3 regions of the Cytobacillus sp. FSL R5-0569 genome follow, and region 2 is predicted to be linked to each of the others. Evidence: riboswitches for the same ligand, from Rfam matches in the RefSeq annotation. Region 2 holds a riboswitch; each other region holds the start of a gene.
What was found. Region 2 has a riboswitch for thiamine pyrophosphate ahead of MKX78_RS12295 (YkoF family thiamine/hydroxymethylpyrimidine-binding protein). Riboswitches for the same ligand answer to the same signal wherever they lie in the genome.
Positions count from the first base shown of each region.

Region 1: another riboswitch for thiamine pyrophosphate. It lies ahead of thiT (energy-coupled thiamine transporter ThiT); the one in region 2 lies ahead of MKX78_RS12295 (YkoF family thiamine/hydroxymethylpyrimidine-binding protein).
Region 3: another riboswitch for thiamine pyrophosphate. It lies ahead of MKX78_RS01855 (3-oxoacyl-ACP reductase); the one in region 2 lies ahead of MKX78_RS12295 (YkoF family thiamine/hydroxymethylpyrimidine-binding protein).

Region 1 covers NZ_JBBOWW010000001.1:266,383-274,452, reverse strand. Annotated here, with positions in the region: gene MKX78_RS01505 (HelD family protein) at 1-296, shown strand, start outside; gene MKX78_RS01500 (hypothetical protein) at 641-931, shown strand; gene MKX78_RS01495 (hypothetical protein) at 1,279-1,611, shown strand; gene MKX78_RS01490 (M23 family metallopeptidase) at 2,511-3,485, opposite strand; gene MKX78_RS01485 (hypothetical protein) at 3,509-3,748, opposite strand; TPP riboswitch at 3,882-3,986, shown strand; gene thiT (energy-coupled thiamine transporter ThiT) at 4,091-4,669, shown strand; gene MKX78_RS01475 (hypothetical protein) at 5,021-5,731, opposite strand; gene sigY (RNA polymerase sigma factor SigY) at 6,260-6,817, shown strand; gene MKX78_RS01465 (YxlC family protein) at 6,771-7,130, shown strand; gene MKX78_RS01460 (hypothetical protein) at 7,117-7,335, shown strand; gene MKX78_RS01455 (YbjQ family protein) at 7,316-7,630, shown strand; gene MKX78_RS01450 (helix-turn-helix transcriptional regulator) at 7,988-8,070, opposite strand, start outside.
Region 2 covers NZ_JBBOWW010000001.1:2,392,397-2,400,466, reverse strand. Annotated here, with positions in the region: gene pdxS (pyridoxal 5'-phosphate synthase lyase subunit PdxS) at 1-166, opposite strand, end outside; gene pdxR (MocR-like pyridoxine biosynthesis transcription factor PdxR) at 281-1,696, shown strand; gene MKX78_RS12310 (energy-coupling factor transporter transmembrane component T family protein) at 1,833-2,618, opposite strand; gene MKX78_RS12305 (ABC transporter ATP-binding protein) at 2,615-4,180, opposite strand; gene MKX78_RS12300 (ECF transporter S component) at 4,155-4,766, opposite strand; gene MKX78_RS12295 (YkoF family thiamine/hydroxymethylpyrimidine-binding protein) at 4,763-5,371, opposite strand; TPP riboswitch at 5,459-5,562, opposite strand; gene MKX78_RS12290 (TetR/AcrR family transcriptional regulator) at 5,769-6,338, opposite strand; gene MKX78_RS12285 (efflux RND transporter permease subunit) at 6,496-8,070, shown strand, end outside.
Region 3 covers NZ_JBBOWW010000001.1:336,623-344,692, forward strand. Annotated here, with positions in the region: gene MKX78_RS01815 (CPBP family intramembrane glutamic endopeptidase) at 1-71, shown strand, start outside; gene MKX78_RS01820 (hypothetical protein) at 142-714, shown strand; gene MKX78_RS01825 (nucleoside deaminase) at 733-1,203, shown strand; gene MKX78_RS01830 (DsbA family protein) at 1,281-1,967, shown strand; gene MKX78_RS01835 (disulfide oxidoreductase) at 1,970-2,389, shown strand; gene MKX78_RS01840 (phasin family protein) at 2,825-3,127, shown strand; gene MKX78_RS01845 (ABC1 kinase family protein) at 3,157-4,821, shown strand; gene MKX78_RS01850 (glycosyltransferase) at 4,939-6,474, shown strand; TPP riboswitch at 6,560-6,661, shown strand; gene MKX78_RS01855 (3-oxoacyl-ACP reductase) at 6,754-7,509, shown strand; gene MKX78_RS01860 (IclR family transcriptional regulator) at 7,733-8,070, opposite strand, start outside.

The DNA.
Region 1 (8,070 bases), 2.1 Mb from region 2:
TCATCTGTAAAAGTGAAGCACAAGTAAATCAGATTTATGATGAACTAAAACAGTTTTTTACACTTAATAAACTAAGTGATACCAGTGAAACATTTGAGCAAGGGATAACCGTAACAACAATCCAATTAGCTAAAGGATTGGAATTTGATGAGGTGCTCATTCCTTTTGCAAATGCTGATGTATATAAATCTAAATTTGACAAAGGCTTATTATATATCGCAGCAACTAGAGCGATGCATACGTTGACTATACTGCACAAAAAAAGCGAATTAACTCCTTTAATTAAAAACGAGTAAAAATCGACCCCATTCTATAAAAGATTGGGGTCTTCTCTTTTTATCAATCAATTGTCACTATTCTACCCCTTTAGCAACATACCTAGAAGAATTCCCTTTATTTAAAGAAATAAAGTAACTATCAACCAACCAGAGCAGACTAATATAAAAACTATAACTATGTGTAAAGAAACTATCTAGAGGAAATAACTTAGTTATTACCGTTTTGTTTTACTTGATATTACTCTATATGCTTTATAGAATATTAATCAGATTAATGAAGGAGGATTTTTGTTTGAATAACTTATGTTTAAGTCTGGTTCATAGCTTTTCTCAAAAATAATTCATCGAGGAGAGTGTAATTAATGAACTTTTATATAATGAAAGATATACTGAACGAACAGTTCGATTTAAAAATTACTCACATGACACAACTTACCGATCATAATATATCTGCAACCTATTATTTAAATACATCTAAAGGAAGTTACGTTCTAAAACGTATTCCTTCCTATATTCAAGATACCGAAATAGAAGGCAAATTGGTTAAGTACCTTTACGAAAACGAAATTCCTGTAGCACAAGTTATTAAATCTAATCAAGGAACTTATTCATTCTCCATAAACGGGAAAAATACCACTTACAAGAATATATAGATGGGGAAATTTATGACTTAAATAATGGAACTGACTGGTTTAAGGATGTATCCGCTCAAAATTTAGGAAAAATTCAACATGTATTATCTCAAACCCCCAAATTAAAAACAGGAATGATTAATAAAGAATTATTTACTAACGGTCAAATTATTAAGGCAAAAAAATCCTACCTCAAGACTTTTAAAAAAGCACAACAGTCTAACGATACGACAACTATGAAAGATATTATTAACCGATTAGAGTATCTAGATACAATTAATAACTATACGTTTGATTATTCTAAGTTTACATGTACTAATTCGCATGGAGATTATTATACTTCTCAAATCATATGTAAGGAAACAAAATTGTATACAATTGATTGGACAGACGCCTGTCATTTACCTGCATGTTGGGAAGTAATGATGTCTTTCGCTTATGCGGACCCTGTTGCTAAGAGTGGAAAAATTGAATCTAATGCTCTTAAACGTTATATAGATAACTATTCAAAGTGGTTTACCTTGAATAATTACGATTTATTCCATATGCCATATCTGTATTTCTTTCAGCTAGCTGTTAGTAATTTTTACGAACCTTATGGAAAGTTACCAAAAGAATATTTAAAAATTGCTAGGCTGACAACAAAGCAGTTAGCATGGCTAAATAAGAATGTTGATTCTTTAGCCATGAAGTTAGTTTAAAAAACGTAATCTTTTGTCTTGTCCCTCTCACGTAGACAACATAAAAAGATGAACATTGAACGTGTGTCGATATTCAATCGGCACACGTTTATTTAGTTTCATATGACTACGTTTAGAATCATCATTACCTAGAGCTTATTCTCCTTCTGTTTAACACTTATTCAGTTTTGAGGTGTCGAAAGATCGATTCTATAATTAGCATAAAAAAACAAGTTGCCCCAGGGTTCATACGAATCGGAGCTAGCTTTACGATTGGTAAAGCTATTTTGCCAAGTGTTATCGCACAATTACGAGCCACTCATGAGCAATTATCTTATCATGTTACAATTGGGAATAGCGAATAAGTAATTGATAGTGGCAGGCACCATAGCAGTAGATATTGGCTTGTGGAAGGGCAAACCAATGCGAAAGAGTTTGTCCAGAACCCCTTTGCAGAAGATTGCTTATTGACCTTCTGTTCACCCACATATGGAAAGGCATTTTCATTCGATAGAGAATTTATATGACCAAGAGTAGGGCACGAAAAAGGCACTTGATTGAATTACATCAAATTAGCGTCAAATCTACGTTCATCAGCTCTACACAAGGAATAAAGAGCAGTGTAAAAAGTAGCTTAGACGCTCCTTATTTTCCGAGGTAACTATAAAAGAGGAGTTGACATACGGTCTGTAGAAGCTGGAAGGCTTTAAGAAGAACATTCCTTTCTCTTATGTGTTAATCAAAGGAACGAACTTGATCACAGTATCCAGTTATTAGTTGATACGTTAAAAAACCGCACTGAGTCTTACGAAAAGAGCAACGATTATTATCAAACCACTTTTTTTGCGATTTAAATAAATGTTTGATTGAATTGTGGGCAAGGAGGCCGGCACAAGCGACCTCCATTTTACTGTATTTCTCTATTTAAAAAGCTGGATAATTGCTCTGGGAACGGCAAAAACATAGTCTGCTATTGTCATCGTATTTTCAACCTTGTCGAACTTCTCTTCGAATCGATTAAGGTATTTTGTTAAATGATTTGTTACGATTTCTCCTTGAATCGGTTCTACACCATTTTTAAAACGAATGCGAACTGATTTTCCTTTATGAAGATCTTCTGAATCCATGATTTGAAAATGGATATGCGCTTCAGAAGAGTTACCCGAGTTCCCACATTTGCCAAGTAATTGTTTTTGAAGAACTTCCTCCCCTTCTTGGACAATGATACTGTCTTTTTTAAAATGAGCAATCATACTATATTCCTTATGCGCATGCTCTATCACAATATAGTTGCCTGGGGGGTGTTCTTCATCCATCTGCCCTGGAATATTATCATCGAGACCATCAACCACTTTTATTACTTTGCCATTTTGAGGGGCGATAACTTCCTCTGCAAATGCGTAATAACTCTCATTTTTTTCAGGTCTACCATTATATGTAGAGCCATCCTTCACCTTTAATAGATCATACGCGTACCTTTGATGTTCATATACGTAATGGTAATTAATAAATTCATTTGTGCCACCCCAGAAAACAAACCAATCATCCATCACCGGCATAATGTATTCATTCTTTGTATAAATCTTATCTGTTTCTGGAAAGACAAAGTAGGGTTTCAAATAGAAACTGACAATTGTATATTTATCATCGAATCCAACCACAACTGCTTTTGCTTTTGAGTTATCTACCCATACGAACTGACCAATGCCTAAGACATCCGTCCGTGACGTAAGATGATAACTACGCACACCTTCATTAAAAGCTGCGCTCATCTCAATAAATGCCGATAATGAAACCATTCCTTGAAACACTTTTGAAGTTGCTTCATAAATTGTTTTAAAATCTTCTCTTAACCAATGATCTATAAACCTATCAGGATCCATTGACCCTACCATACCCTCTACCTCCGTAAGTTTTATTAAGATGAAAAAATTAAACGATTCTCAAGAAATATTTTGCAATTAATAGTAAAGAAACCGCCAATAGTTACTTTAATTTCACTTGAATCTTCTAACTTACCTTTCAAATCCCCTCTTAATGCTAGACCTAAATTTTCATCCTGTAATTCACCATTTACATACAACTTTTCTCCGTTAATCCAATAATTTTCGATTAATATATGATTTCCATGATGGTTTACTTCAAAAACCTTCTTCATATCAATCACTCCTTGATTATTCTACGACTATCTAGGGAATAAGTTTCACAAATAATTTGTTTTTTTACTACCAAAAAAAGATTCTTGAATTCTGATGAAAGTCATAGTATATTCTAACCGAGGATAAATTTAATACTTCCACAAGGGGAGCCTAATATGGCTGAGAGTGAGCGAGTTCGTTCTGACCCTAAGAACCTGTTAGATAATGCTAGCGTAGGGATCGTGGTTTTGGATATGAGCAATACTAGGCATCCATCACCGCCTATGTATTGCTTTTTTTCATGACAAAAAAGTAATACAGGTTTACTCGTTCGCTTCTCTTTTCGGAGAAGGAGGAAAAACATGAAACAAAATAAAACACTTTTTATGGTGGAAATTGCTATATTTGCAGCTTTGGCATTATTACTTGATTTCTTATCAGGCTTACTGATGGGGAGATTTTGGCCACAAGGTGGGTCCATCTCACTTGCTATGGTACCGGTTTTCTTAATGGCCTTTCGTTGGGGTGTTAAAGGCGGCGTCTTAACGGGCTTACTATTAGGAGGACTTCAAATCTTAACAGGAGCTGTTCCTTTTCATTTCGCCTCTTGGATCATTGACTATTTCGTAGCCTTTGCTGTTGTCGGACTCGCAGGCATCTATATGAATAAAGTTGTGCAAAATTATCAAGACGGCCAATTTGCCAAAGCAAACATGTATGTTATTAGTGGCGTTTTCTTAGGAAGTTTCTTACGCTTCTTATGCCATTATTTATCAGGCATTATCCTATTTGGTGCCTATGCTCCGGCAGATCAACCTGTCGCACTTTACTCACTCGTATATAACGGAACATATATGCTACCTACCTTTATCGTATGTGCCTTAGTCGTTGTCATGCTTTACACAACAGCCAATAAGGTCCTTCTTAAAAAAGCATATTAATCATAATCATCTAAAGGCTCTGGGGGAACGCAGGGCCTTTTTTTCAAGTCAACGTTTTGGGGGATTTTCGCACGATGAATGAACTGTGGAATCAGGGTGACATGTACATCGGCGTGATATCCATAAGATAACCATGCAAAATGAAAGCGCCAAAAGCAGCTAGACAAACCAACATCTTCTCTTCTATTTTCTCCTTGAGACCGGCAGTTTTCTTTTTGGATTTCTGAGAGGGGGAGTAGACACATCTTTATCCTTACTTTTTTTAGCAGCACTTTTCTTCCGTCAATGTCAATCTAACGATGAACACTCTTGATTATTTATGAATTTGCAACAACTATTATCTACGGTAGTTTAAACCAACATCATCTGTTTTCTTTCTTGTGATTTTTGTACGTAAACACGATCGCGCAGTTCTCTGACTTTCCCTGCTCTCTTTTGCGCGTAAACACAATTTGCGCGCAGTTCTCTGACTTCCCCTTCTCTCTTTTGCGCATAAACACGATTTGCGCGCAGTTCCCTGACTTCCCCTGCTCTCTTTTGCGCGTATACACGATTTGCGCGCAGTTCTCTGACTTCCCCTTCTCTCTTTTGCGCATAAACACGATTTGCGCGCAGTTCCCTGACTTCCCCTGCTCTCTTTTGCGCATAAACACGATTTGCGCGCAGTTCTCTGACTTTTTCTTCTCTCTTTTGCGCATAAACACGATTTGCGCGCAGTTCTCTGACTTCCTCTTTTCTCTTTTGCGCGTATACACGATTTACGCGCAGTTCTCTGACTTCCTCTTTTCTCTTTTGCGCGTATACACGATTTGCGCGCAGTTCCCTGACTTCCCCCTTCTCTCTTTTGCGCGTAAACACAATTTGCGCGCAGTTCCCTGACTTCCTCTTCTCTCTTTTGCGCGTAAACACGATTTGCGCGCAGTTCCCTGACTTCCCTTTCTCTCTTTTGCGCGTATACACGATTTGCGCGCAGTTCCCTGACTTCCTCTTCTCTCTTTTGCGCGTATACACGATTTGCGCGCAGTTCCCTGACTTCCCCTTCTCTCTTTTGCGCGTATACACGATTTACGCGCAGTTCTCTGACTTCCTCTTTTCTCTTTTGCGCGTATACACGATTTGCACGCAGTTTTCCGCCTTCCCCTTCTCTCTTTTGCGCGTAAACACGATTTGCGCGCAATTCTCAACCTTTCCCTTCTGCCTTTTGCGCGTAAACATCATTTGCGTTCAGTCTAAGCTAAAAACGCTCGTTTAAGATTTACCGTATTGATTGGATGAAGCTGACATATATTTAAAAGATACCATCGCCAAGATTTAAATGGAGGTTGTATGGCGTACCAGCCTCGATACTGCTGGCTGTTTCATCTGTAGTCATGCCAAAAGAGGATCCATGTCAATGAAAATAAGGTTATAATTGACCATTGAAATCAAAGGGCACATGGCAGAAAATAAATTTACATATTTATCCATAAATAAATTCAACGCGATAACAAGAGATAATCTCTATCTCCATTCAAAAAATTTTATTTTTCGTGAACGAAAGGAGAACACTAATCGTCATAATAGTAAATCCAAAGAAAAGGGGGGCAAGGTTTGGAAGAGAAAAAATGGATTAAAGCAGCGAAAAAAGGCGATAACCAGGCGTTAGCTCACTTATTTAAGGAGAGTTATCCCCTTCTCGTTCATTATTTAATGAAGCTCACCCTTAATCGAGAAGAAGCTGAGGATTTGGCACAAGAGACAATGACAAAAGCGATTGAAAAACTAAATCAATTTCAGGTGAAATCGAAATTCTCCACTTGGCTCATATCCATTGGTACAAAATTATATATCGATCAAAAAAGGCGCCAGAAGCGAGCTGATGCCTTTAAAGCACAACATATGCGGAAATTAAAATGGCAGGCACAGTCACGAAATGAAGATTGGGATTACTTATTAGCTTCTCTCGGTGAATTAGAAGATGAATTAAGAGTGCCGATTATTTTAAAACATTATTATGGCTATGCGTATGATGAGATTGGCAAAATGCTTGGAATTGCTGAAGGAACAGTAAAATCTAGAGTTCACCGCGGAATTAAAACCATTCGAAAGGAGATGGGTGAAGATGAGAAAGGCCCAGGAACAATGGAAAATCCTATCAAACAAGGATGAAGAAGATTTTTCAAAAGAAATGAAACGTTCTTTTGCACAGTTTGAGGAAAATAACCCCATCTCTACTCCTAGTGAAGATTGGTTTGAAAAAATGGTCATCGCAGAAAAGGATGAAGCTAGCAAAAAATGGCGAAGAGAATTACTCTTATTCAGCGGAATAGCAACACTTATTCTTGTTTTATTTTTTACAACATTAACCCAAATACCAGTTGTCTTTATCACATTACAAGGTCTTACAGTCCTTCTTGTCATCTGTTATACCTTTCTGCAAATCCAAAAACATAGAGAGAAGGTGCGACATGACGAATATTGATTTCTTTTTACTATTCTTAGTAGCAATTATTTTATTATCACAAAGTATCTTTTTATTTACTAATGCAAAGAAAAATGGAATGAATCATTGGTTCTGGGGTATTATCGCCTTAATTCAAGCACCGGTACCACTAATATTCTATTTCATCGTAAGAAACGTTCGTAGAAAAGAGGAGGATGAATTAAATGATTATCGTGACTACTGAAACAATACCAGGTAAAGAAATAAAAGAGTTAAAAGGTTTTGTTAGGGGAAATTCAGTCCAATCGAAACATATTGGAAAAGATATCGTTGCCGGATTACGTACGATTGTCGGTGGAGAAGTCTCGGAATATACAGATATGATGACGGAATCTCGCCAGAAAGCAATCGGTCGAATGGTAGAGCATGCCAAAAAAAAAGGGGCAAATGCGATTATCGGTGTACGTTTAGAAACGTCAGCTATAATGGCAAACGCCAGTGAAATATTGGCTTATGGTACGGCGGTGTATGTGGAGTAAACAAGGGGTTATATATATTTGTTGGCTGTCGATTTCTCGACAGCTTTTCTGCGGAGTAACTTATATCTATTCAGAATAAGGATTGAGCAAATTCCTAACCCCTAATTCTAACGCTTAAGCCTCCGCTGCTGTATCATTCTTTTAATATCATAGCAAGCAAATGTCCCACAAATAATGATACCTGCACTAAATAAAAATACTAAAAACCAATTCTCTCCCCAACTGACATAGGCACTGTAGAGACAAAGTAACGCAGTGACGAGTGATCCATAATTCGCCTGATACAGCTCTAGTTTTGACCTTTGATTTTCTTCCAGAGATCCTCAACTCCCTTTATTATTTTATTATCCCATTTCTCTACTCTTCACTCGCAAACAACTCATCTACTGTGGTATCCAATACTTTGGCTAAATTAAACGCCAACTGCAGTGTTGGATCAT
Region 2 (8,070 bases):
CTGCACGAATATCCGAAGGCACGCGCTCTAATGCCATAACAGCAACTGCGCCTGCTGCTTCAGCGACCTTTGCTTGCTCAGCATTGACGACATCCATAATGACACCGCCTTTTTGCATTTGTGCCATCCCGCGTTTTACTGTTTCTGTACCTACTAATTGACTCATTTTCATTCCTCCATTGCATTTTTCAGATTTGTTTATTAGTATAAAAAGGAACTGATATGATTGTAAGTATCAGTTTTTGATAATTTTATAGTATCAGTTAGAGGGGGCAGTTAGATGGATTACTTAGCTTGTGAGTTGTTAAGAGACAGTGATGTACCTTTATATGAGCAATTATATGACTATATTAAAGGCGAAATAACAGTGGGAAGATTATTAGAAGGAGATAAGCTTCCATCTAAACGAAAATTAGCCACCTTGTTAAAAATAAGTCAAAATACTATTCAAACAGCGTATGAACAGCTTGAAGCGGAAGGTTATATTGAAGTACAAGCGCGCAGAGGCTACTTTATATTACCATTAACAGACTTAGAATATATCGAAAGTAAAATGAAGAATGAAGGTTCAACAGTTGGTGTTTATCCTAAAGAACAAACCGCGATTTATGATTTTCACCCGAGCCAAATTGATACTGTTCACTTTCCATATGATAAATGGCGAAAGTATGTGAAACAACATATTGAACCGGTTCATCAGTCCTCATTACTGCTTGGTGAAAACCAAGGGGAACTTGATTTAAGGCAGGAAATTGCGCAGTACTTATATCATTCCCGTGGCGTAACTTGCAAGTCTGAACAAATAGTAATTGGTGCAGGTGTAGAAGTTCTTTTACAACAGCTGATTTTTCTATTTGATAAAAATACAGTCTATGGGGTGGAAGACCCAGGTTACCATTTAATGATGAAGATACTACATAATTACGGATATGAAGTGTATCCACTTTTAGTGGATAGACAAGGAGTCGACATTCACGCCATAAAAAAATCACCTATAGATATCCTGTATACGACACCTTCACACCATTTCCCTTATGGAACCGTTTTACCGATTCAACGAAGACAACAATTGTTGAATTGGGCAGCAGAGAAGGATGATCGCTACATTATTGAAGATGATTATGACAGCGAGTTTCGCTATAACGGAAAAACGATACCGTCTCTGCAAAGTATGGACAGAGGGGAAAAGGTTATTTATTTAGGCTCTTTTTCTAAATCTTTTATTCCATCATTGCGAATTAGTTATATGGTTTTGCCAAAACCCCTTGTTAAATCTTATAAAGAAAAATTATCTTTTTATCATTGCACGGTTTCGAGAATAGACCAAAATGCTTTAAGTGGATTTATGAAAGACGGGGAGTTTGAAAAGCATTTAAACCGGATGAAAAAAGTTTATAGAAGAAAGGTCGAAATAGTTCTAAACGTACTCAAGTCCTTTCCGCAATTAGAAGTTATGGGAGAAAGCTCTGGATTACATGTCGTATTGATTGTCAAGAACGGAATGAATGAAAGCGAACTCGTAGCACGCGCAAAAAGAGAGCGCTTGAAAATTTATCCTTTATCTAATTACTCCATAATTAGAAGAGATGATAAAGAACCGCAAATTATATTAGGCTTTGCAGGTATTCGTGAAGAGCAATTGGAACACAGCTTGAAAGCATTGTTCAAAGCGTGGGGGATGGATGAGATTGATTAAATAAATCTCTCTTTGCTTGATTCAATAAAAAAATTAGAATTAAGTACTTTAAGATAATCAACAACGAACAAATTCTTATCATATAACTGAACTTGTTCGTTGTTAATTTTACTTAGAAAGGTTTTAGCGAGTAAAGTTAGGGCATAATCCGATGGCCAAATATATTAAGTGTACCCAATCGATAGGAGACGTAATAGGCGATTATTAATATGATAAGCATGATGATAAAAAATAGGTAATCAGTCGCTTTGATTTTCATTACAGTATAATAGGTTCGATCTTTTGACCCTGTAAAACCTTTTGATTCCATTGCAATTGCGACTCTTTCAGCCTTCCGAATGGCGCCAGCTAATAGGGGGATAAAATATTGTCTCGTATGTTCCACGCGATTTCTCCATCCTTTTGCACGACCAAGGCCCCGAACACGATGAGCTTTCTTTAACAGGTCTAATTCGTGCTTGAAGGTTGGAACAAAGCGATACCCTGCCAAAATACCATAAGTTAACTTAGGTGAAAGGCGAACTTGCTGCATTAAACTTAACATAAATTTTGTTGGATCAGTTGTAAAAGCAAAGAGTAAAGATAACCCTATAAAACACAATGACCTTAGTGCTAAACTCATACTAACTATAATGCTACCCATCCTAATATCAAAAGAAAAGAACGAAAAAACAATAGGACCAGTTGCGTACTTATCATCCGTATACAGCATTGTCATCCAAGCTAACCCGAGCGTAAAAAAGGACATCGGTATAAAGTAAAACAACCATTTCTTTATGTTCAGTTTACTGAAGAAAAAGGTAAGTATCAGGATATAAATAAACATAATCGCTGGTGTAATAATATCAAAGGAAAAGCTCAACAAAATGGCAGGTAAGATAACCGTAATAGCTTTTATGGTTGGATTTAATGAGTGTATCATATCGTCATCTCTTCATTTATCAACCGTAAGCGGTAAGGTATCCTTAATCTGGCTCTTTCTAAAAGGTCAGTTTTTCGCCAAAGTGCTTTAGGTGTACCATCATAAACGATCTTTCCTTGTTGCATAACCAAGACATTATTACAGTATGAATCAACTAAATCCATGTCATGTGTAACGAAAACGATGGTGGCCCCTTTATCATTTAGGTGCATGACTTTACGCATAAATTGAGAGGTCGTATAGGCATCTTGTCCAAATGTTGGTTCATCGAATAGAAGTAAATCAGGTTTGGAATGTAACATCGTTGCTACACTTAGCCTTCTTTTTTGGCCACCACTTAAGGAAAATGGATTTTTCCACTTATCAGATAAGAGATCAAAATCGGTTAATAAATGATGAACCATTCTTTCTGTTTCTTCTGTAGAATAGCCACTTAGCTTGATACCAAAACACACTTCATCGTATACAGTTTGGTTAATAAATTGATGCTCAGGATTTTGAAATACATAGCCCATATTCTTATACAATTCGTTTTCATGCCAATTACTTAATGGAGTGTTTAAAAAATCGATTGAGCCTGATACGGGCTTAATTAATTTGGCTATTAACTGTAATAAAGTAGATTTACCAGCACCATTTTCGCCAACTATTGCGCAAAAGTCCCCTTCTTTGATTGAAAAGGAAAGTTCATTTAGGATTTGCTTATTTTTATAGTTAAATTGTATATCTTTAAGATTGACGATTACTTCTGTACTTTCTTTCTCACTTGATGGTCGACTAGGCATTTTCCTATTTTCATACCTTTTAGGAACTCTTATACGATTCTTCGTCAACTTATGTAAATGATTTTGAAAACCTTCCTTCGGCGTACTATCTAAAAGTATTTCTCCTTTTTTATTAAGCGCAACCAACCGATGAGCGTATGGTTCCCAGTCATCGATTTCGTGTTCAATTACAAGCAAACCAAATCTTTGTTGTTTTTGAATCTTAATAATTGTCTCGATAAACTCGAGGCTAGATATCGGATCTAAATTTGCTGTAGGTTCATCTAAAATTAAGTATTGAGGGTCCATTAAAAGGATAGAAGCTAGCGCAACCTTTTGTTTTTGTCCTCCTGAAAGATGGTGAATGTTATGTTTCATATATTGTGATAATCCTACAATATCTAGCACATGTTCTATTCTTTGTTTCATTTGGCATCTGGGAATAGACAAGTTTTCTAACACAAATGCTAATTCATCTTCTACACGAACCATGCAAAACTGACTTTCTGGATCTTGAAAGACAATGCCTATTTCTTGGTTTATTACTCCTTTGGGGTAGGAGGAGATATTTCTCCCTTTATATAAAAGGTCCCCTGAAGTAAAACCTTCAACCGCCTCAGGATATAGACCATTTAAACATAGTGTCAGTGTACTTTTGCCAGAACCACTTGCTCCAAGTAATAAAGTCACTTCCTCTGCATATAACTTACAGCTTACATTATTTACAGAAGGTTCATCGTGTTTATCAAAGGAAAATGAGAAAGAGTCTAATTCAAAAATTGGTTGATGATTTTCCATGCCTTGCTAGTACCTCCTTCCCAATAGGGTACCCATTTAAAACACCAGTTTTCGCTAGTTGATCTGCTAATATTTTTCCTAAATAACCAGCAATGATAGCTCCACTTAAGAGACGTATAACAAACATTGTCATAATAAGCCAGGATTCATAGGCATGAAAACCTGATACAAAGAAATGGTAAGGAAAACTAATAAATGCAGCGCTGACACCTGAAAAAACGAGAATACGAGGTTGATAATTTTTCCATTTTGTCAGAGCAAAAGCGATTTCCGCCCCTAATCCTTGCACCATCCCTGAAAGAATTAAAGTGGGTCCAGATGTTGAGCCGACAAGTACTTCGGTAATAGCAGCAATGGTTTCTGCTGTAAAAGCAACGCCTGGCTTTCTGATAATGTAAGCAGCTATTATGGATACAATAAACCATATGCCATAAATCAATTCATAACCAATGGGTCCAAACCCAAACGGGGTAAGGATGGCAACAAGAACTTTACCGACCCCAAAAAACCCTAAATAAATAAAGCCAAATACGACACCCAGGACTGACATGAGAACAATATCTTTCAGACGCCATGATTTTATCATGAGACTTTCACTTCTTTAGCTTTTCCAGTAGGGCTGTTAGCTGATAATGTGAATGTCATTGTCACATGAGATACATCTTGCTTGGTCTGATCGAAAACGTTCTGTAACAAGTTAAAAATATCATTCACCTTGCCATCAAGCCTTGTGGCATAATGGCTATGGCTAACGTTTACTTCAGTCTCCTTGGACCAATCAATTTGCTCATAAATTTTTTCCATATAATCTTCCCTCCCTAAGGGATAGAGGGCAAATTTACAACCTGCAAGCTGGTCTATTTCTTTTGTATCATCCTTGTTCAAGGCAATGTCAGATTCGTCCATGTATACATCTGCTGCTGAATCTCCTGGACAACCAATCGAAAAGGTACCACTCATAGCGATGTGTTCTCCTGTTTTAGCTGCGTGTAAAAAGATTGCCCTCACTACATCAAAAACATGAATTTGCTTACCACGGATACAAGTAGATACATCATCAGTTTCTGACCACACCTTTGACATGTTCACTTCTTTAAGGGCAAATAAGATGATGTCCACATACCTCTCACTCATTGGAGAAAGCGTAAACTGACAACCTACGATACTACTTGTTCCACATAATTGATTCATACAAAAATCTCCTTTTAACATTTTTTGAACAAAAAAAACTGCACCCCGATGGAATGCAGTTTGGCTATGCAGAAAAAAAAGAGAATACACTGACCAACTGCACTTCCCCACGCTAGTATTATCTAGATCGGGTTATAAGGGTCAGGCAATTGCCTTCTCAGCCATTAAATATAGCTCCCCTAGCGCATTCGATATATTTTATTTGTTCGTCTATCCTATCATAAGCAAAAAATCATTATCTGTAAACCAATACTTGTCAATTGATAATGTAGTAGAGATAAATACAATTTACTAATTGATACGTAAATGATGCAAAAGAGTAAGGAATACAGTTTAAATCGCAATATAGTAGAGGTGAATAAAATATTGATGTGAAGAATGTTGATATATTCGCATACTATTTAGAATGAAGAATAACCCGATTACTAATTTCAGTAATAATGGTTGTCATTTCTTCCGGAGATTCTTTCATCCCATTCATTAACCATTTTTCAATTACATAAATACATCCACTAATTACAAAGTAAATCATATATTTTGATTTATCTATATTTATGACCTGCGGATCTTCCTTTAAACTATTAATAATGATTGATTGTGCAGTATCAATCACTCTCGTTTGAAAAGCTTTGTTACCATGGTCACTAAATAAAACAAGAAAATCAGCACTTCGTTTATAAACATAATCTAATAAATACTTCGTCATTGCAAAAGTTTCATTTGTCTCATTATGGTTGTACTGTTTTAAAGTGACTTGTAATTCTAACAAAATCTCATCTTCAATATGCTGGAGTAAATCAAATTGATCACGATAATGGCTATAAAAAGTAGAACGATTGATATCTGCTTTTTGACATAATTCTTTAATGGTAATGGATGAAATTATCTTTTCTCTTAATAATTCCATTAAACTTTCCTTTAACACCATACGAGTATATTGTTTCCGACGATCCAATTTTTTGTTCATCATGCCACCCTCACTTTTTTAGAGAAATCCAACAAAGTACGCTTAAATGTTGGATGTTAAACATTTTTTACACAACTGTTTGTTGTTTATCTAACACAGTGGTATGTATAATGTTACTGTAAAAGAATTTCAACATCAAGAAGTGGGGAAACCAATAATGATTGAGTTTATTATTCGTTATAAAAAATCTGTAACAATCATTTTCTTTTTGTTATCAGTGCTTTCTGCTATTGGATTTCTGTTTGTGAATGTTAATTATAATATGAAAGATTATATCCCAGCAGAAGCTGAATCTACCGTTGCTTTAGAAGTGATGGAAGATGAGTTTACTAGTGGCATTCCAAATACAAGCGTAATGGTTGAGAATGTAACAATCCAAGAAGCGCTCGTTATTAAAGAGAAATTAAATAAGGTTCAAGGTGTAACTGATGTGATGTGGTTAGATGATGCGATGGACATAAGAACACCAATAGAAACCGGAGACCAAGGCACAATAGAAAATTACTACAAAAATAATCACGCTCTTTATTCTGTCACCATTGAGAGTGGCAAAGAGGTCGAAGCAACAGAAGATATATATCAAATAATTGGTGAGAAGGGATCACTTATTGGCGAAGCTGCAAATACAGCTACGCAGCAGAAAATGACAGGGCAAGAAACGTTACTCGCTGCAGGGATACTTATTCCCATTATTATCATTATACTAGTTCTCTCGACAAACTCTTGGGTCGAACCGCTCTTTTTCTTAACGGCTATCGGTGTATCGGTAATTATTAATTTAGGGAGTAATGTTTTTATAGGAGAAGTGTCCTTTGTGACACAATCAGTCGCACCAATTTTGCAGTTAGCTGTTTCCTTGGATTACGCTATCTTTTTATTACATAGTTTTCAAGATTATCGTAAACAAGGGCATGAGCCAAATCTAGCTATGAAACTAGCTATGAAAGAATCGTTTAGTGTCATTGCCTCGAGCGCATCTACAACTCTATTTGGATTTATTGCATTATTGTTTATGGATTTTGAGATTGGATCAGACCTAGGTTTAAACCTTGTTAAAGGAATAATTTTAAGTTTTATAAGTGTGATGGTATTCCTTCCAGCACTTACATTATTATTCCATCATTGGATTGAAAAAACACAGCACAAATCATTAATACCAAATTTTGAAGGTATTGGAAAAAAAACATTAAAGTTAAGGTTTCCAGTCTTGATTTTCGTCTTACTTCTCATTATACCTAGCTTTTTAGCACAAAAAGAAACCTCATTTACTTATGGAATGGGGGATCAACCTGATAGTACTAGATTAGGGCAAGACATCCAAAAAGTAGAAGAAATATTTGGCGAATCAACCGCTGTAGTATTATTGGTACCTAATAATGAAATAGGTAAAGAAAAAGAAATGATTGAATCTATTGAAGAGGTTGACCATGTCTCAAATGTAATTGGATACGCGAATATGGTTGGCTCGACTATTCCGCAAGAATATTTGGAGGAGGAAGCAAAGGAACAATTCTTATCTAATAATTACAGTCGAATCATCATTAATACTGATGCAGGAACAGAAGGAGATATTCCTTTTCAATTAGTAGAAGAGGTAAGGGAAATAGGTACTAACTATTTTGGTAATCAAGCGTTAACTTTAGGCGAAAGTGTTGCACTTTATGATATGAAATCAACTGTTACAGAAGATAATTCTTTAGTAAATACTTTAACCGTTATCGCGGTTGGACTC
Region 3 (8,070 bases), 2.1 Mb from region 2:
CCATCTATCCTGCGATGATTATCCATAGCGTTTTTAACGGACTGGCGATTCTATTAAGTGCCTTTACTTAATTATCTTAATTTTTAGTTTTCACGAAACGTTTGAAGCGAATAATCGTAAACAATAGAGGGGGTGAATAGAATGAAATGGTTATTTGCTATTTTACTGCTTATGTTATTACTTTTTTATTATTATCGCTTATTTAATGTTTTCTTTAAGATTAAGAAAAATAAGGTATTCCCATTGCCAGATGAAGTATTAGAGGACATTCGTATTGAGCCGCAAAGGCCGATAGCAGAGCCAAAGGTAGCTAGTCAGAAGGGCAGTATCTTTACTTATATTTTTATCACATGTATGGTGTTTATCGCGATCATGTTTATTGTTTTTTCCGATCAGTTAGATGTTTCAAATTATCTGCTGTTACTTGTACCTCTTTTTCAAATGGAGTTTCTGTTTAACCAATTAGTTTTTCTTCAAAAAGGGATTGTTAAAGGGCTAAAGTATATCCCTTGGCATAAAATTGATTCTTATGAAGTTCAGTCTATTGATATTAATAACCGTCATTTTGGTTTTGATAAAAAAGTAAATGATGGTTTTGAGATGAAGCTTCATTCAGGTCGTTCGAGTCAGGTTAGTTTACTAGTTACTTCAACAGAGGCTTATGAACAGTTGCAAATCCTGTTAGAATCTCATGGTATTAAACAAAAAGCCTAAATAAATGGGAGGGACGAGATGAGTAATCATGAACAATTTTTAACAGAGGCAGTACATCTAGCAGTAGAAAACGTAGGAAATGCAGGAGGACCTTTCGGAGCAGTCATTGTAAAGGACGGGAAGGTGATTGCCAAAGGTGTGAATAGGGTAACAGCTCTTCATGACCCAACGGCGCATGCGGAAGTAATGGCTATTAGGGAAGCATGTACGAAGTTACAATCTTTCACATTAACAGGCTGTATTCTTTATACAAGCTGTGAGCCTTGTCCCATGTGTTTAGGTGCGATTTACTGGGCGCGTTTGGAAAATGTGTATTACGCAGCCGATCGGAAAGATGCAGCAAAAGCGCTTTTTGATGATGATTTTATTTACCAAGAGATTGGCATAGACCCGAAAGATAGAGGTCTTCCGTTTGTACAATTGACACTAAATCAATCACAGCTCCCTTTTGATGCTTGGAGTAAGCAAGTCAATCGAACTTCATATTGACTTCACGGAAATTCCTTACTTTCTGCATAAGGATATATTATTCTTAAAAGTGATACATCTACATAAAGGAGAGCAGTATGGGCACAAATAAAAATCAATTCCAACCGATGAAGTTATTATTTTTTATTACGATTATTGTCGTTATCGCAGTTGTTATCATGGTGTTCATAAACAATCAAGGAAATGAAAAGGATGAGTATACATCTTTTGAAAATGCACCCCCTATTGAAGGACAGCCTGTTTTAGGCAAGGCGGAATCACCTGTACAAATCGTAGAATTTGGCGACTTTAAATGTCCAGCGTGTAAACAATGGGGTGAGACTATTTATCCGCAATTAGTGGAAGATTATGTAGACACGAATCAAGTGAATTTCTCTTATATCAATGTGCTCTTCCATGGCGATGAGTCTAAATTAGGTTCAGTTGCAGCCGAAGCTGTTCATCTATTGGAACCTGATGCATACTGGGCATTCCATAAAGGTTTGTTTGATAAGCAGCCAGAGAGTGGGCAACATGATTCTGTCTGGTTAACAACGGAAGTGCTAGAGGAAGTCGTTGCAGAAACGACGTCAATTCCACTAGAAGATCTATTGGCAGAAATGAAAAAAAGCGCAACAATAGAGGCGGTTAATCATGACACTTCACTCGTAGGTGAATATGAAGTCCAGCTCACACCGACGATTATGATTAACGATAAAATGGTGACAGATCCATTTAATTATGATTCAATCAAACGTTTGATTGAAGAAGAGTTAGAGGGATAAGAATGAAGAAAAATCAAATCATGTTGTATTTTTCTTGGGTGGTTGCACTCATAGCAACATTAGGTAGTCTATACTTTAGTGAAATTAAGCAGTTTATTCCTTGTGAGCTCTGTTGGTATCAAAGAATATTCATGTATCCACTCGTTTTAATCTTGGGGATCGGTACGTTCTATCAAGATATTTCTGTGCGAAGATTTGCGCTACCAATGGCGTTTATTGGCTGGTGTATTTCTCTCTATCATTATCTTGTACAAAAAGTGCCTGGACTCGCTGAGGTCACCCCATGTTCAAGCGGTGTACCATGTAGTGGCCAATATATCAATTGGCTCGGGTTTATCACCATTCCTTTCTTGGCATTAACGGCTTTCACGCTTATTATCTTCTTTTGCCTGATGATAAAAAAAGACAATCAAGCATCATAAACATTCCTCGTACATATGATTGTACGGGGTTTTTGTTTTGTTCGTAATAGAGTAGAAATCGGTTGTGAATTTGTAAATGGAAGAAGGGGAAGCTGCTTGACATGAGACAAGCGTAAAATCTCATTATATGCACACAATTCATTTGAAAATCACGAATAGAATTGTATGTAAATCGGACATCGCCATTCATCCGCAAATTCCGTGAACACTTCCGCTTTAATCCGACTTGCCCATTCTTCATCTACTTTCTAGGGTTGGACATGAGCGTAAAAATGAAGTGAGGCATTGCATTTTCTTTGATTAATTTTCTAACTATCTCTGAATTTCCCATCTGTTAGAACAACTTGTGATATATGTTTTTTCATGCTTAATCTACTTGAAAATGGGTAAAATAATGTTAGTGAAAATCTGCCATTTATTAAAGGAGGAAATGAGATGAAAAACCCAATAAAACAAGGGATGATGTTAGGGTTAGGTTTAGCAGCAGCAGGGAAAGAGCGTGCACAAGAAATGATGGATGAGTTAGTGAAAAGAGGAGAGTTAACAAAACAGGAAGCGAAGGATTTTATGCAGGAGGTAAGGGCGAAAGGCCAAGAGAAGCAAACGCAGATAGACGACAAAGCCCATCAACGAATGACTAGTTTATTGCATGATTTGAATATCGCTACAAAGGATGATGTCTTAAGATTAGAGGAACGGATTCTAGCACTTGAGGCAAACAATCGAGAAGAGAATTAAGGGAGGTTTTTGCCATTTTCAAACCAAAGATGAGTCATATTCATCGCTATCGTGAAATTGCCGTAGCCTTCTCTCATTACGGTTTTGGTTATCTCTTAAAAGAATTAGGCTTGCATGAAGTATTGTCCCTACCTAAACGTATGTTCATGCGAAAGCAAGAGGAAATTCATGAAAAGACGACAGGTGAACGTGTTCGTCTGTTTTTAGAAGAGCTTGGACCGACGTTTATTAAAGTTGGTCAGATTGCGAGTACAAGGTCAGATATTTTTCCGGAATCAATCATTAGGGAATTGGAAAAATTGCAGGAACATGCTCCGTCATTTTCATTTGCAGAGGTAAAAAAAATTGTTGAAACCGAACTAGGGGAAGAACTACATGACCTCTTTACAGAATTTCAAGAGGAGCCATTAGGATCGGCATCTATCGGTCAAGTCCATTATGGTGTCCTCCATTCTGGTGAAAAAGTAGCTGTTAAGGTACAAAGGCCTGATATTGAGAAAACCATGAGAACAGATTTAGAAATTTTGATAGAAATTGCTAAAATCGCAGAAAAACGGCTACATTGGGCATCGCAATATCAGTTAGTGGAAATGATGAAAGAATTTTCTAAAGCATTGTTAAATGAGTTGAATTATTTACTTGAAGGTCGTAATGCAGATAAAATTGCCAATCAATTTGAAGACAATAATCATTATAAAATCCCAAAAACATACTGGAAATATACGACGAAAAAAGTGTTAACTATGGAATATATTGAAGGGTGCGGCATCCTTGAAAATAAAAGTTTGGCGGAACAAGGGTTTAATAAACAACTGATCGCCGAAAGAATCGTTGAAGGCATCCTCCAGCAAATATTAGAGGAAGGTGTATTCCATGCAGATCCTCATCCAGGTAACATTTGTGTATTACCAGGAAATGTAATTGTTTTCATGGATTTTGGTATGGTTGGACGTTTAACTGAGGATATGAAAGAAAATTTAGCATCATTAATTATTGCCATGTTGCGGCAAAGCACCGATGGAGTCATTAAAGCCATCACTAAAATGGGTATTGTCCAAGATGATGTCGATGTTGAACTTTTAAAAATTGATGTTGATTTACTAAGAGAGAGATATTATGATATTCCGTTTAGTGAAATATCAATTGGCGAGGCGGTTAATGATTTGTTTTCCGTTGCCAATCAACATCATATACATATCCCAACAAACTTAACATTAGTGGGAAAAACATTGTTAACAATGGAAGGTATTGTTGAAAAACTTGACCCTAATATAAGCATATTAAAAATTGCTGAGCCTTTTGGTAGACGATTAATTATTAATAAATATCGACCTGATCATTTGGCGAAAGATTCGCTAGCTCATATCGGGGAGTATTTTGATATTCTAAAGGAAGCGCCGTATAATTTGAAAGATTTGATTGCCCTTATCAAAAAGGGAAAAATCCCGCTCGAACTGAACTTGCCAAACAGTGAAAAATTTCTAACGAGAATTGATCGTATCAGCAACCGGCTAGCATTTAGTATCGTGTTGCTAGCATTTTGCATTATAATGGTGGGTTTAATTATCGGTTCCGCCCTTGGCAGGCAATCATCTCTCCTATGGAATATACCAGCAGTAGAAATCGGCTTCGTCATTGCGATATTAATGTTCTTATTTCTTATATACACCATCATTAGAGCAGGGAGATTCTGACGACTCTCTGCTTTTTGTTTTGGGTAGAATTTTTCTGATTTCACTACACAAGCAATTCATGGTGAGAATATAGTGTAGAGAGGTGAACGGTTTTGTCAATAAACGTTAATGTTGCTTATGGTTAATACAAAAATTCTCATTGGCAGTCCAATTAATCAAGAACCCGATATTTTAAAAGAGTTTCTGCTATCCTTAGCCAATTTAAAAACGGATACAATGGAGATTCATTATCTTTTCATAGATGATAATCAGAATGAAGAATCAAGTAGATTACTACGTCATTTTGCCAAATGGAAGAAAGATGTTGCGATTTTATCCGCAAAAGAAGATAGTATCTATATTCGTACCGACTTTACCCATTTCTGGAATGATGCTCTCATCTGGAAGGTTGCTCGCTTCAAAGATATGCTTATTGAGCAGGCGAAATTTGAAGAATTTGATTATTTGTTTTTAATTGACTCTGATTTGCTTTTACACCCGAATACCCTTCATACACTTATTTCCACGAAAAAAGAAATTGTTTCAGAGGTATTTTGGACGGCTTGGCAAGAGGGGACAATTCCTTATCCGCAGGTGTGGTTAACAGATGAATATACCCACTGGAGACAGGCGGATGAAGGTGCCATAACAGACGAAGAAAAGGCCGTTCAAACCGAGGCCTTTATTCAACAGTTACAAACTCCAGGTGTTTATGAAGTAGGAGGATTAGGTGCGTGCACGCTAATTAGCAGGAAGGCTTTGTTAGCAGGTATTCATTTTAGTAAAATTAAAAATCTCAGTTTTTGGGGAGAAGATCGACATTTTTGTGTGAGAGCTGTGGCATTAGGACTGGATCTACATGTAGACACGCATCTGCCAGCTTATCATATTTATCGTTCTTCTGACCTTACAGGCATACCCGCATTTAAAGAAAAATGTCAGTATGCTTATAGCGAACTACCTATTTATCCAGAAAAAGCAGAAAGCCATCAAATTCGCTTATCGATGATTGTGAAGAATGAAGAAGGTCGTTATTTACAAACGATGTTAAAGAAAGTAAAGCCATTTATCGATGAAGCTGTGATTATAGATGATGCTAGTACTGATCAGACTATATCGATTTTCTTGCAAGAACTAAAAGGTATGCCAATTAAATTGGTCAAGAATGCAAGCTCCCAGTTTGCCAATGAAGTGGAACTAAGAAAACAACAGTGGTTAGAAGCAACGAATGGTTTTTTAGGTTGGGTATTAAATCTTGACGCAGATGAATGGTTTGAGGAGAGTTTTATTGATTATATTGATGACTTTGTTAAACAGGATACTATCGACCTGTACTGTTTTAGACTGTATGATATGTGGGATGAAGACCATTATCGTGAAGATGAATACTGGCAAGCACATTTCTTATACCGTCCATTTCTAGCAAGAGTTAGATCAACCTTTCAGCCTGTCTGGAAAGAAACACCACAGCATTGTGGGAGATTTCCAGAAAACATCTTCCAACTTACCCACAGTTTATCCACAATGCGAGTCAAGCATTTAGGCTGGGCAAAAGAAAAAGATCGATTAGAAAAATATGAGAGATATAAGCTGCTTGACCCGAATAGCCTCTACGGTAATGAGAAACAATATGAATCGATTCTAGATAAGAATCCCCGTTTAAAACAATGGTGAGAAACATAAAGCAAATGGTCAGTTTCGAAATGAACTTCGATTCATAGCTAGGAAACTATTTGTATGCTAAACTAAAAATAATTAAAAATTGTTGCAGGGGGACTCAGAAAATGAGTTGAGAAGGTTAAAACCTGACCCTTAGAACCTGTTCGTTAAGACGATCGTAGGGAGCATCTTCCAACTATATGCATATGTATGGTAGGCTCTCCATTTTCGGGGAGCCTTTTGTTTTGTTTCCCTGAACATTTTTAATTACATCTATTGAAAAGAGGGAATAGCGTGAGAGAAGAAGTCGTGTTAGTAACAGGAGCAAGTCGTGGATTAGGAGCTGCAATTGCTGAAAAGTTTGGTAAGGAGGGCTACAAAGTAGTCGTTAATTATTTTAATAATAAAGAAAAAGCAGATGCAGTAGTTGAAAAAATCGGACAAGATCGTGCATTGGCTATCCAAGCTGATGTAAGAGATCATCAAGCAGTAAAAGCAATGGTAGCAGACACAATTGCTCATTTTGGTCGCTTGGATATCGTTGTAAATAATGCATTAGTTCAATTTAAATTTGATCCTGTGGCACAGGCGAAAGTAGAGGAATTATCTTGGGCTAGCTATCAAACCCAGTTTGAAGGCGCGATAAAAGCAAGCTTAAATGTTGTTCAATCTGCTCTTCCGGCTCTAAAGGATTCACAGCAAGCCCGTGTGATTGGTATTGGCACGAATCTTTACCAGAACCCAGTCGTTGCCTACCATGAATATACAACAGCCAAAGCGGCATTAATTGGCTTTACACGCAATATGGCCAAAGAGCTCGGACAGTATGATATTAATGTGAATATGGTTTCCGGTGGATTATTAGAAACAACGGATGCAAGTGCTGTTACTACCCCTGAGGTATTTGCGATTGTGGCTGATAACTCTGCTATCCGCCGTGTGACAAAACCAGAAGACGTAGCAGAAGCCGTTGTTTTCTTAGCCTCTCCAGGCGCTAGAGCGATTACGGGACAAAATCTAGTCGTTGATCATGGATTGACGATGAACTAAGATAAAAAAGGTCGTCATCTTTGTTTATGGCGGCCTTTTTCAATAAAATGGACTTATTTTGTAGGTTGATAAATCAGTAAAGAGCTTATATCAGCAAATGTGAGACTAAGTCGAAGCTAAACTCCAATTTATTCGCAGAAAAGGATATTTTTAAAATAACAACTTAATTTTCTCACTAGTATTTTATTCTACTAGATGTTAAAACGGTCGATTGAACGTTCAATCAGTATTGTTCAATTTTTCCTTGTTTATATCGATAGCCAAACATAGAAGATGCTTGTAGGTGAAACTTCAGCAGTTGCTTGCTCATCGGATCCGATGCTTCCTTAGGCATCTTATCGTTAAATCCAACAACTGTCACTGCACCGAGTAATTGATTCTGGTAGTCTAGCAAAGGGACGGAAGCCGAAGAAATCGATGGAATTAAAGGTTCGGTAGCGAAGGAGATTTTCGATTGTTGAATCATTTGCCATTCTGCGTTATCGATCGCTTCCCCGTCTCCTAGCCAATCTTTTGTCAGTACTGGGTTTAAGAAACTTAAGAAAATCTTCCCTGCGGCAG